DNA from 4 places in the Bacillus sp. OTU530 genome. Region 1 is predicted to be linked to each of the others. Evidence: riboswitches for the same ligand, from Rfam matches in the RefSeq annotation. Region 1 holds a riboswitch; each other region holds the start of a gene.

Region 1 (3,213 bases):
TCCGTTAAATGTAACTTCTCTTTATGAAGAATTTGGTATGCCACAAAGTACAATTAGCCAGCATTTATCGAAATTGAAGGCTGTTAATGTTGTATCAGGAACACGCAAAGGCTTGGAGATTTACTATGAGGTAAAAGACAAGCGAGTAGAAATCATCCTTGATGCGATAGTCAGTGCTTAAGTACTATTTTCAAATAAATTATTCGAAAGCGGATCGCTACGGCGGTTCGCTTTTTATTCTGCAAAGCATTTAGCAGAAGGAGAGGATTTTGTTATGCTTTATATGGTATGCGATGCTAATAATGGCCAGTGGTTGGTAGATAATGCGATATTTGTAGATGACATAGATTCAAAAGATAATGAGAGCAGGCTGTTCAAAACCGGCAAGGCCTGAATAGGCCTGCCGGTTTTTGTCTGCAATCCATGACTGGTATTTTAGAATGTTCATTTTTTGCCTTCATACTGGATAGGGTCAGGAATCCAGCCATTTTCGTACAATTCTGTATACGTTTGCATTGACTCCATTTCCTTCCCAAGCCGTTTGATCTCTTCCTCATTCTGAGCCATCGAACCATTATGGTCCGTTTGGTTCAAGCTATGGCTCTCTTTTTCCTTTATTGAACTTTTCAAATAATCAGCAATTTCATATAGCTTACTTGCCGTGGCTTCCCTAATGGATTGTGGAATCCTTTCTTCTCCAAGCAAGGATGGTTTTCCAAGTTTGGCCTGATTTGGCTCCTGTGGGTATTGATCAACAGGAATCTCTAACCAATAAATGGATTCAGTGGAACAATCACGTAATTTCACTCTATACTTTATCGATTGATTCCAGCCAATCTTCGTAAATCCTTGACTTGTCAAAATTGAGTGTATCCTAGCAAATGGTCTCTTTTCAAAAACGGGAGCTTTCATTTTTTTCATCTCCTTAAATCGTTTTTAATCGAAGGTCTGTTTACTTATTCTGATATACTCTGGAAATTAGAAAGTGAATCATACGTAATCGCAAAGCTCATAGGCATTATTATTTTATGTTTCTACTAAATTATTTTTGCATCAGAGTTAGTGTTGGCGTAATGAATATCTGTGCTTTTGGGCAGCTTGTCCTAATTTTGCTATTAAGTTTTCTCATAGGATTAACACGCTCCTTCTCTTTTTTGGATAAGGGGGTGTTGCTGAGTTATAGAATAACAAAGAAAAAGTGTAATATAAGGAATGTTATGGAAATGAGATGATTATGTAACCAATTTTTCTATAAGGGACCATTTATTTTACATAGGTAACATAGAAGTGAAAATAGTAATAGTGCCATTAAGTGTGACTTTGAAATAAAGTCACTAGATCCAGGGTTTTATTTTTTAAACTGTAAGAAGGTATAAATTTCTAGTTGGAAGCCAATTCGACGAGTTTTCTAAAAATATTACTTGAATTTTAGATAAATAGATGATATCGTTAGTAGCAACAAATAGTTAAAAAATAAATAGCGATAAACTTCTTATCCAGAGTGGTAGAGGGACAGGCCCTATGAAACCCGGCAACCATCAAGTTAAAATATTACTTGAACGGTGCTAATTCCTGCAAAGGTTTAACCTTTGAAAGATGAGAGGAATGTATGTAATCATACTAACCTCTCTTTAGATTAAAGAGAGGTTTTTTAATGGAGAAAGAAGGCTTATCGCTCAAAGGAGCGAAACAAAATGGAGAGAGCAGTATTTGGTGCAAGTGAATTTTTTAGTCAACAAGCTTTTATTACAAGTTTTCGTGGTATTGAATATATTCAAACAGGACATCTAAAAGGGAAAAATGTAGACATAGTAGAGATATGGTTTAATCCTTGGAAAGTATCTTATAATGAATTACTAGAATTGTTTTTTGATTTGCATAACCCGACATCCAGAGGAGACAAGCAAATTAAAAATCAATCTCTTATTTTCTTTTCTGATATTCAGCAATTAACAGTGGCTAAACAAAAGAAAAATGAGTTAAAACACCTATTTAAAGATGAAGTTATTACAGAAATTACCCCTGTATGGGAATATACAAATAGCCTAGAAGAGATAAAGTTAATATCTTAATAAAACTTTACAGTAGCACTACAATGTGTCATGAGTACATTTTTTCTTCAACAACCTGGTGCTTTCCTTTAGCAGGGGAAGCACCGCATTTATGTTTTAGGCATATACAAGATTCACTCTATCTTGCACTGTAGGAAATTTTAGGAATACGGTGTAAGTGCAACTATGCCTCTACCTTCGCCAATCGGCGAGTTTTCTTTAAAAATGCACCTCAAAACAGAAGCATTTAGGGATACCCTAAGGTAAAACATTCATTAACATCGCGGTTTCATCACAAGAATGCAGTTTAGGGCAGGTTATGCAATCTTTCCACATTTTTTGAGGTAATTCATTTTTATCCACCTGATTAAACCCTAACTTTGAAAAAAATTCAATTTGATACGTTAAGGAAATTAGCTTAGTAATTTCCAAGTTTCCTGTTTCTTTAATGATTTGCTTTACCAGTGCTTTTCCGATCCCTTTTCCGACATAAGCAGGGTTGACAGCTAATGATCTTACCTCTGCTAAATTCCGGTCAAGGATTGTCAAGCTGGAAATCCCAACCACTTCGTTATTTAAAACAGCCACAACGAAACTTTGCAGATCTTCATAGATGGAGGCATAAGTTCTCGCTAAAAGTTTTCCTTCTTTAGCATACTCTGATATTAATTTATAGATACTTTCTGTATCACTCATAACTGCTTTTCGAATGAGCATAGGAAATCCCCCTGAAGTGTTATTAATATATTACTTGTTATGTTAAATTAAAACTATATAACTTTAGTTAATCTGTAATAAATATACATCATGAAGAATTATTATACAATCCTTATAATCCATGATTTTTCTTTTTTAGATCATTTTTTCTTCTGAAAGGGAAGGGGACAAATTTGCTCGATTGAGGTCTAATTTCTTTGGCTAAAGTTAACAAAGATATTTAACTAAGCTAACGAATAAAGGGTAAAAAGAGCGGGTGTTCCCGCTCTTTATTCCACTGCAAGAAAGTATAAATTTCCAGCTAGAAGCAAATTCGACGTAGTCGGAAATTTTAGGAATACAGTATAAGTGCAACTACGCCTCTGTCTTCGCCTAACGGCTCGCCACTCGGCGAGTTTTCTTTAATTTTCTTTGGAATCTTCTTGGTAATGCTCATTTAAGTATG
Region 2 (3,213 bases), on a different contig from region 1:
GATCCATCCCGTGTTATTCCACTTCAGCATAAGGATTCGTTGCTGGCTCAGATTGATCAGGTGAGCATTAAAACGCTGCAGGATTGCATGCAGGATGTATTTGAGGATGGACCGAAGCGCGACCGTCGTTTATGGCTCGGCGATTTACGGCTTCAGGCATTAGCAAATTACGAGACATTCCAAAATAATGATTTAGTAAAACGCTGCTTATATTTATTTGCAGGTGTGCCGGATGATAGAGGAAAAATTATGGCAAATGTATTTATTGCGCCATCATTAATTCCAGATGACATATACTTATTTGACTATTCACTGCTATTTTCAACAACATTGCATGACTATTACTTTGCGACGAACGACAAAGAGACGCTAGTGGAGCTATGGCCTAGTGCTTATCGTCAAATTGAGCTCGCATTAGAACGATTAGATGAGCACAATATTGTAAAGGATGATAAATCGTGGTGGTCATTTATTGATTGGCACCAGGAATTAAACAAGCAAGCTCCTTCGCAGGCTGTGCTTATTCATGCGATCAAGCGGGCAATTGAAATGGCAAAGGTGTTGGGCAGCGACAAGCAGGCTTTCTTAGAAGAGCGTCTGCAGGAGATTGTAACGGCAACGATTACCCATCTATGGGACGAAGAAAAAGGCTTTTTCGTAAGCGGAGCAGAAAAACAAATTTCGTGGGCAAGCCAGATTTGGATGGCATTGGCGGAGGTACTAGAGCCAGAGGAAAATCGTCAGCTTATGAACCGTCTATTGTCAGAGAAACCTGAGATTGTCCTCACAACACCGTATATGTACCATTACTTAGTGGAAGCACTTATTATAGTAGGCGAAAAAGAAAAGGCAGTTGAACAGCTAAAAGCGTACTGGGGTGAAATGATCCATGACGGTGCAGATACGTTCTGGGAATTATATGACCCTAATAATAAAGACTTTTCACCGTACGGCAGTTATTTGATTAATAGCTACTGCCATGCGTGGAGCTGTACGCCGACTTATTTGATTCGAAAATATAATTTGTAAATTTCCCTATAAAATGCTTAAAGGATTACTTTTTTACACTGTAGGGAAGTATAAATTTCCAGCTAGAAGGTCATTCGGCGTAGTCGGAAATTTTAGGAATACAGTATAAGTGCAACTACGCCTCTCCTCTGTCTTCGCCCAAGGGCGGATCTCGCCAATCGGCGAGTTTTCTTTACACTTTAAGAAAGTATAAATTTCTAACAGGAAGCCCATTCGGCGTAGCGAGAAATTTTAGGAATACAGTATAAGTGCAACTACGCCTCTGTCTTCGCCCAAGAGCGGGGCTCGCCAATCGGCGAGTTTTCTTTAAAAAAACTTATTGACAGGGCAACAAAACAAGTGTAGTTTAATTACTAAGTTAAATATTTGTCTAGTTAAATATTTTTGAATATTCTTATCCTGAGAGGTGGAGGGACTGGCCCTATGAGACCTCGGCAGCGGACTATTTAAGTACTGTGCCAATTCCAGGAGCGATTTGCTTGAAGATAAGAAGAGAACCTATTACGGTAATTACCCTCTTCTTATTTTTGAGAAGAGGGTTTTTTGATTATTAAAGAAAGAAGGAAATTCAATATGACAACAACACTAGTGAAAGCTCCATTTAAAGCCGATCATGTAGGAAGCTTTCTAAGAACGGCGCCTATTAAAGAAGCAAGAACAGCTTATGCGAATGAGGAAATCGATAAGGATGCCCTAAAGGCTGTAGAGGATACAGAGATTGCGAAGCTTGTGCAAAAACAAATTGAGGTAGGCCTTAAATCAATCACGGATGGCGAATTTAGACGCTCGTGGTGGCACTTAGATTTTTTATCAGGTTTAGAAGGGGTAGCTGAGTTTGAAACGGAATATATAAGTAACTTCAAGGGTGCCAAAACAAAAAATACGGCAATCAAAGTAGTTGGTAAAGTAGGCTTTAATAATCATTATATGCTAGAACACTTCAAGTTCCTAAAAGAAGCTGTTAACCAATATGGTGATGGAAGCCAAGTGGCTAAGTTCTCCATTCCAAGTCCTAATATGTTATTCACTAGAATTCAAGGTGATGAGTATTATAGCGGCAACCAAGAGGAGTTTTATAATGATACAGTAGCAGCTTACCAAAAAGCAATTCAAGCTTTCTATGATGCAGGCTGCCGTTATTTACAATTAGACGATACTTCCTGGATTGATTTTGTTTCTGAAGAACGTATACAAGCAGTCGTTGAAAAACTCGGCATGGATGTACAGGACATTATCGATACTAGAGTACGTTGCTTAAATGATTCTATTTCCAAGAAGCCTGCTGATATGGTAATTACAATGCATATTTGTCGTGGGAACTTCAGGTCTACATATATTACAAGTGGCGGGTACGACAATATATCTGATGCAATATTTGCTAACTTAAATGTAGATGGACTCTTCTTGGAATATGATGATCAACGTTCAGGTGATTTTGAACCATTAAAGAACTTTAAACGTAATGACCAAACCGTTATCTTAGGATTAATTACATCTAAATTCCCTGAACTAGAGGATCCTAAATTGATTAAAGAGCGAATCAAAGAAGCAAGTCAATCTATTCCTCTAGAAAACCTAGCATTAAGTCCTCAATGCGGATTTGCAAGTACGGAAGAAGGAAATAAATTAACGGAAGAAGATCAATGGAATAAGATAAAACATGTAATTAAAATTGCTGAAGATGTATGGGGAAACAACTAAACAGTGATTTGAAATAGCAGTATGAGCCCTCCCTTCTATGGCTAAGTAGGGAGGGTTTTCTTTACACTGTAAGGAAGTATAAATTTCCAGCTGGAAGCCCATTCGACGTAGCGAGAAATTTTAGGAATACAGTTTGATTCGCTTTCCAATTATTTTTAAATCGATAATCAATATCCCCTTATTACTATTGTCGATACTAATTACATAGTTGAAATAATAGCAATTCAACGCTATTGAATCTCATTTTGGATTCGTCTTCAAATCATTGCAATTATCCATGTGTGAAATGGATACCTCTAAATAAAAACACATTTCTTAAGAGTGTACAGGCACTGTTTCATCTATTTAATAGGATATCAAGAAAGATATAAAAGGATAAAGAACAGGTGATAAAAATAGTTAATTATAATTACGATTGTAATAAGAATAAAAACGACAACTGTAGCTCTTCACCAACCTTGCCTACGGGATCGTATAACGTCA
Region 3 (3,213 bases), on a different contig from region 1:
ACATTCTCTAATACAGAGCCGAAAGTAATCGCGTCGAAAATTTGAGGTTCCTTCTTGCGGGATAGGTTTACGCATTTTGCATAGCAGCCGCCTTCAATATTGAATACGCCGTTGTCAGACCAACCGTGCTCATCATCACCGATTAATTTACGGTTTGAATCGGCAGACAAGGTTGTTTTTCCTGTACCGGATAAACCAAAGAATAGTGCAACGTCTCCTTCTTCCCCTACATTGGCCGAGCAGTGCATAGAAAGGATATCTTTCTCTGGAAGTAAATAGTTCATAATGGAGAAGATGGATTTCTTCATTTCTCCTGCATATTCTGTACCTCCAATCAGTACAATCCGCTTTTCAAAGGAAATGATAATGAATGTCTCCGATTTTGTTCCATCGAGTGCTGGGTCTGCTTTGAATGTCGGAGCAGACACGATGGTGAATTGTGCTTCGTGGTTTGCAAGCTCCTGTGTTGTCGGGCGGATGAATAGCTGCTGGGCAAATAAGTTGTGCCATGCGAATTCATTTACAACCTGGATGGGAAGGCGGTAGTTACGGTCTGCGCCAGCAAAGCCCTTGAATACGAAAAGCTCCTCTTTTTCTCTTAAATGCTCCAGTACCTTTGTGTATAAGTGGTGAAAGGTTTCTTCAGCAATTGGCTGGTTCACTACGCCCCAGTCAATTTTATCCTTGACGGATGCTTCGCTGACAATAAATTTGTCCTTGGGAGAACGCCCTGTATATTTTCCGGTTGAAACAGAAACAGCACCTGTTGAAGTTAGGCTTCCTTCTTCTCGGATTAAAACCTTTTCTACCAATTGCGGTACGCTTAATTGAACATGTGCATTGCTTCCGTTTAATAGTTCATTTAACCCGATTTGGACATTCACAGTATTCATCATCAAAACCATCCTTTGTTTGAATTATAGAAAAATATCTCACATTACCCATAAAAAGTATAACACATTGTTTTAAATAGTGTATACTATTTATTGGTTTATGTTTGTGTGTTTACACTTTTTGGGGATTTTTCCTGTTATAAAAATTGATCAAGATGTTATTAGATGAATTGGTGTGTACTATTATTCGTTTTAGAATACATGTACCAACACATAATAAGCAGGATTTTTTTGCTGAAATTTAAGGGGAATGAATTGACAAAGTAGTGTTATTTCTATACTATAGCTTTAAGACGGATACTCTCTTATCCCGAGCTGGCAGAGGGACAGGCCCTATGAAGCCCAGCAACCTGACCGAAAAGGTAAAGGTGCTCAACCTGATGCAAGGCAGCAATGCTTTGAACGATAAGAGTGAAAGGCAAGAAATGACACATTCAACCTTTCCTCAGATGGAAAGGTTTTTTATTTTGCTTTCTTGGGAATTTTAAGAATGTCGTATGACAATTTAATTTAGGGATGAGTTCCGTACATAATAGATTAGGGGAGGTTTACCAATGACAAACAAGCGTCGTCTTTTCACGTCCGAGTCTGTAACCGAAGGGCATCCGGACAAAATTTGTGACCAAATTTCAGATTCTATTTTGGATGCGATTTTAACAAACGATCCAAACGCACGTGTAGCTTGTGAAACAACGGTAACAACAGGTTTAGTGCTAGTAGCTGGTGAAATTACAACTTCTACATACGTGGACATTCCAAAAATCGTTCGTGAAACAATCCGTGAAATTGGCTATACTCGTGCAAAGTACGGCTTTGATGCTGGAACATGTGCGGTATTAACTTCTATCGATGAACAGTCTGCTGATATCGCAGCGGGTGTAGATAAAGCGCTGGAAGCGCGTGAAGGCTCTATGTCTGACGAAGAAATCGAAGCAATCGGTGCTGGTGACCAAGGTTTAATGTTTGGTTTTGCATGTAACGAAACGAAAGAGCTTATGCCTCTTCCAATCTCTCTTGCACACAAGTTATCCCGCCGTTTAACAGAAGTGCGCAAGGATGATACATTACCGTACCTTCGTCCGGACGGTAAAACACAAGTAACGGTTGAATACGATGAAAATGGAAAGCCGGTTCGCGTTGATACAATCGTTATTTCCACGCAGCACCATCCAGAAGCAACGCATGAGCAAATCGAGCGTAATCTTAAAGAATATGTAATTAAGCCAGTTGTTCCAGCTGAGCTTGTTGATGAGAATACAAAATACTTTATTAACCCAACAGGCCGCTTCGTAATCGGTGGACCGCAAGGGGATGCTGGTTTAACAGGCCGTAAAATCATTGTTGATACATACGGCGGGTATGCTCGCCATGGCGGCGGTGCGTTCTCCGGTAAGGATCCTACAAAGGTAGACCGTTCTGCAGCATATGCCGCTCGTTACGTTGCGAAAAACATCGTAGCAGCAGGGCTTGCGGATAAAGCGGAAGTACAGCTTGCATACGCGATTGGTGTAGCGCAGCCAGTATCTATTTCTGTTGATACATTTGGAACAGGAAAAGTGTCTGAGGATGTATTGGTTGATTTGATTCGTAAAAATTTTGACCTTCGTCCAGCAGGTATCATTAAAATGCTTGATTTACGTCGCCCGATTTATAAGAAAACAGCAGCGTACGGTCACTTTGGCCGCAACGAGCTTGACCTTACTTGGGAGCGTATAGACAAAGCTGATACGCTTCGTCAGCAAGCAGGGGTATAATCATGAAAAAGATCTATGCAGCGCATGGGTCTTTTTTATTTGAAAAAGTATAAATTTCCGGCTAGAAGTGAGACGTAGCCGGAAATTTTAGGAATACAGTATAAGTAGAGCTACGTCAATCAGCTACACGATCAACACGGGCTGTTCGGTTCCCTGTAGTTGTGAAAAAAAGGAATGAGTGCATCGTTTCTTTTCCTCAAACAATAAGCCTGCAGATGCATTTTCTGTTCGTTCCCTTTGTGGAGCATAACCAGTGTAAAGGGGAAAGGAAGGATGGACTGCAATGATTAATAAAATTGCGTGTTTGTTTTGGCTGCTTTGTCTGAGTGTATTCTTAAGCGGGGTGGTTTGGACTACCTCCAAAGGATCCGAACATGAAAGAATTATGCATTCTGTTGTACATAAAGTACAAATACAAAGGATGTATGATACGAGGATATATGATACACAGCTATAAACTAGAGAGCAACAGCAGAATGACAAGTGCATTCGGATACAATTCCATCACATATGTGTGAAAAGCCTTGGGTCAAAGAACGTGACTCAAGGCTTTTATTACACTTTAA
Region 4 (3,213 bases), on a different contig from region 1:
CACATGACCATCCATGCGTTGTCGCACTTCCTCAGGTAATGTAATACCTGGTACTTCATAATGGAGAAAATCTGCATTTTTCTTGCTTACAAGCGGCATAATTCCAATATATATAGGCTGCTCGAGATGTTTTGTCGCTTCATATGTTCGATGAAGCACATCCAGATCATAAACTGGCTGCGTTAAGAAATAATCCGCACCCGCTTCGATCTTCTTCTCCATTCTTCGTACAGCTGCATCCACATGACGTACATTTGGGTTAAAGGCAGCTGCTACTGAGAAGGTTGTCGCTTGTCCAATCGTTTTTCCTAACGGAGAACGTCCCTCGTTCATTTCCTTAATCATGCGAATCAGCTCAAAGGAAGAAACATCATATACAGATGTTGCTCCAGGGAAATCCCCGACTCTCGCAGGGTCACCTGTGAGCGCAAGCACTTCATTAAGGCCTAAAGCTGATAATCCAAGCAAATGGGATTGCAATCCGATTAAATTATGATCACGGCATGTTAAATGCGTCAGTACCGGGATATCGTTACGAGCCAAAAGCGCGCCCATCGCCATATTGGAAACACGCGGACTAGCTAGTGAATTATCAGCAAGCGTGACCGCATCCGCTCCTGCACGTTTTAGTGCCTTTGCTCCTTCAAAAAAGAGCTGCGTATTCAGCGTTTTCGGCGGATCCAGCTCAACGATAATCGTCGTATCCTTTTTAGCTTTTTCCGCTAGGGTAGCCTTCTGGATTGAAGGCGCCTCTTTCACAACAACAGGAGCCGGACGAGCATGACGCTCTTTCTCAAGAACAGGTGCCGCATTTGCAAGCACTTGCTTCATCGCTCTTATATGCTCAGGCGTTGTACCGCAGCAGCCTCCTAAAAGGCGCACTCCCTGCTTCACAAACTGCTCGGCTGTATCCTCAAAATATTTTACAGTTCCCTCGTAAGTGTAACGACCATCTGCATATTTCGGCAAGCCTGCATTTGGATATGCAGATAAATAGCCTTTTTCTGGAATAGACATCAATTGGAGTGATTCAATCATATGAAGCGGGCCAAGGCGGCAGTTAAGACCTACCACATCCGCTCCTTGCTCAAGGAGCTCAGCTAGAATTATTTCCGCATATGTTCCGCTTTGTGTAAGTCCCACTTCATGTAAAGCAAGCTGCGCGATAATCGGTACATTCGTTTCTTTTCGTAAAATACGAAGTGCGTGCAGCAGCTCTGTTTCATCGTAAAATGTTTCAAGCAGGAGGCCGTCTATACCTTCTCCAAGCAAGGCATTCGCCTGCTCCACAAGCATAAATTCACGCTCTACGTCGTTAAGCGTAACGCCGCCGATATGCTTCATACCGCCGATTGTTCCAATTATCAACGTCTCTGCATTCGCTGCCCGTTTCGCATTTTGTACAGCTGCACGGTTGATGCGGGATACTTGATCTCCCAGACCATGCATACGAAGCTTGCCTTCGTTCGCTCCATACGTATTCGTTTGAATTACGTCCGCACCCGCTTCTACATATTGCCGATGAATATCGATAATACGCTCTGGATCTGTTACATTCAGCTCCTCAAAGCAGCTTTGCAGGCCACGCGAATATAAAAGTGTTCCCATCGCACCGTCACCAAGTACGACGCCTCCCTTTAATCTCTCTAACAACCTCATTCTCTTCCCCTTCTTTCTCTAATCAATGTATGTGTAGCTCCGTTCCCGGAAGGAAAATACTATAAGAAAAGCAGACGTGGTCCATCCCTGCTCCTGTAGCAAAACAACCCAAGCGGTTCGGCTGGAGTTAACTGACGGAAATACTCCTTAAGCTCTTCTCTGCTACCAGTGCTTTTGTTCTTACTAGTAGAAGGATTATTTTGCAAAAAGAAGCAGACCGCAATAGCTTGACAATACTCGAAACATATACTCTCGGATTTCAGTAAGAAACCCCCTCTTCAGACAGAAAGAGGGGGTTTGATGTCCCTCTTATCATCCAGAACAGATTCGTTCTGCAGGTGTTAGCACCGTTTCAAGCATACAAGCTTGAAGGTTGCCGGGCTTCATCGGGCCTTTCCCTCTGCCTCTCTCGATAAGAGCATTATATTTTCATCTAAGGTTATGATAACATAGAAACGGCATTATCGTCTTCATATAGCAAATCCCAATTTTCACTTAATTTAGCATGTGTACTGGAGTGAAGTCAATGGCATTTTTTGAAATCAAAGAATTTACGGAAGATTATAAAAAGGGAATTGATTTTTATACTGTATTTAGTATAAATTATATAAGGGACTTACAATTTTATAATTTTTTCTCTTATCAAGAGAGGTCGAGGGAACTGGCCTGACGACGCCTCAGCAACCATTAACATGCAGTTAAAAAGGTGCTAACTCCAACAAATTCTAACAGAATTTGAGAGATAAGAAGGTATTCTCACCGAGCACAAAGCCTTCTTTCACAACAAAGAAGGCTTTTATTGTTTATTAAAGGAGGAACTGCACTATGTATTCACAAGAAACGAAACTAGCTCAAATTGGAAACCGCAGCGAAACAGCTACAGGAGCGGTTAATCCGCCTGTTTATTTTTCTACTGCTTATCGTCATGAAGGAATTGGACAATCTACTGGCTTCGATTATATTCGCACAGGAAATCCAACAAGAAAAATTTTGGAGCGCGCCATCGCTGATCTAGAAGGCGGCGATCAAGGCTTTGCATGCAGCTCTGGCATGGCTGCGATTCTTGTTGTTCTCTCTCTGTTTAAAACAGGAGATGAAATGATTGTATCTAAGGATTTATACGGCGGAACGTACCGTTTATTTACAGAGCATGAAAACAAATGGGGTGTTCGCTTTAAGTATGTTGATACGCATAACCTAGCGGAAGTAGAAGCAGCAATTTCCGAGAACACAAAGGCTGTATTTGTGGAAACTCCTACCAATCCTTTAATGGAAGTAACTGATATCGCGGCTGTCGCGGAAATCACGAAAAAACATGATCTTCTTTTAATTGTAGATAACACATTCTATACGCCAGTGCTGCAACAGCCACTTTTACTTGGCGCAGATATTGTAATTCACAGCGGCACAAAGTATCTCGCTGGACATAACGATGTATTAAGCGGTTTGGTTGTAGCAAAAGGCGAGGAGCTATGTCAGCAAATTGGTTATTACCATAACGCATCCGGTGCTGTATTAAGCCCGTTTGATGCTTGGCTTGTGATTCGCGGAATG

What was found. A riboswitch is a leader RNA that binds a small molecule or an ion and turns the genes downstream of it on or off. The one in region 1 is predicted to bind S-adenosylmethionine.
Region 2: another riboswitch for S-adenosylmethionine. It lies ahead of AAHB12_RS29405 (5-methyltetrahydropteroyltriglutamate--homocysteine S-methyltransferase); the one in region 1 lies ahead of AAHB12_RS17875 (peptide-methionine (S)-S-oxide reductase).
Region 3: another riboswitch for S-adenosylmethionine. It lies ahead of metK (methionine adenosyltransferase); the one in region 1 lies ahead of AAHB12_RS17875 (peptide-methionine (S)-S-oxide reductase).
Region 4: another riboswitch for S-adenosylmethionine. It lies ahead of AAHB12_RS00055 (bifunctional homocysteine S-methyltransferase/methylenetetrahydrofolate reductase); the one in region 1 lies ahead of AAHB12_RS17875 (peptide-methionine (S)-S-oxide reductase).

What each region holds. Positions count from the first base shown of each region.
Region 1 covers NZ_JASATP010000024.1:42,149-45,361, forward strand. Annotated here, with positions in the region: gene AAHB12_RS17865 (ArsR/SmtB family transcription factor) at 1-181, shown strand, start outside; gene AAHB12_RS17870 (hypothetical protein) at 445-912, opposite strand; SAM riboswitch class I at 1,490-1,603, shown strand; gene AAHB12_RS17875 (peptide-methionine (S)-S-oxide reductase) at 1,695-2,072, shown strand; gene AAHB12_RS17880 (N-acetyltransferase) at 2,310-2,768, opposite strand; gene AAHB12_RS17885 (hypothetical protein) at 3,170-3,213, opposite strand, start outside.
Region 2 covers NZ_JASATP010000079.1:851-4,063, forward strand. Annotated here, with positions in the region: gene AAHB12_RS29400 (alpha-L-rhamnosidase-related protein) at 1-1,029, shown strand, start outside; SAM riboswitch class I at 1,421-1,521, shown strand; gene AAHB12_RS29405 (5-methyltetrahydropteroyltriglutamate--homocysteine S-methyltransferase) at 1,603-2,730, shown strand; gene AAHB12_RS29410 (hypothetical protein) at 3,117-3,213, shown strand, end outside.
Region 3 covers NZ_JASATP010000043.1:28,170-31,382, forward strand. Annotated here, with positions in the region: gene pckA (phosphoenolpyruvate carboxykinase (ATP)) at 1-893, opposite strand, end outside; SAM riboswitch class I at 1,196-1,305, shown strand; gene metK (methionine adenosyltransferase) at 1,448-2,647, shown strand.
Region 4 covers NZ_JASATP010000001.1:8,770-11,982, reverse strand. Annotated here, with positions in the region: gene AAHB12_RS00055 (bifunctional homocysteine S-methyltransferase/methylenetetrahydrofolate reductase) at 1-1,659, opposite strand, end outside; SAM riboswitch class I at 1,966-2,078, opposite strand; SAM riboswitch class I at 2,296-2,408, shown strand; gene AAHB12_RS00050 (methionine biosynthesis PLP-dependent protein) at 2,485-3,213, shown strand, end outside.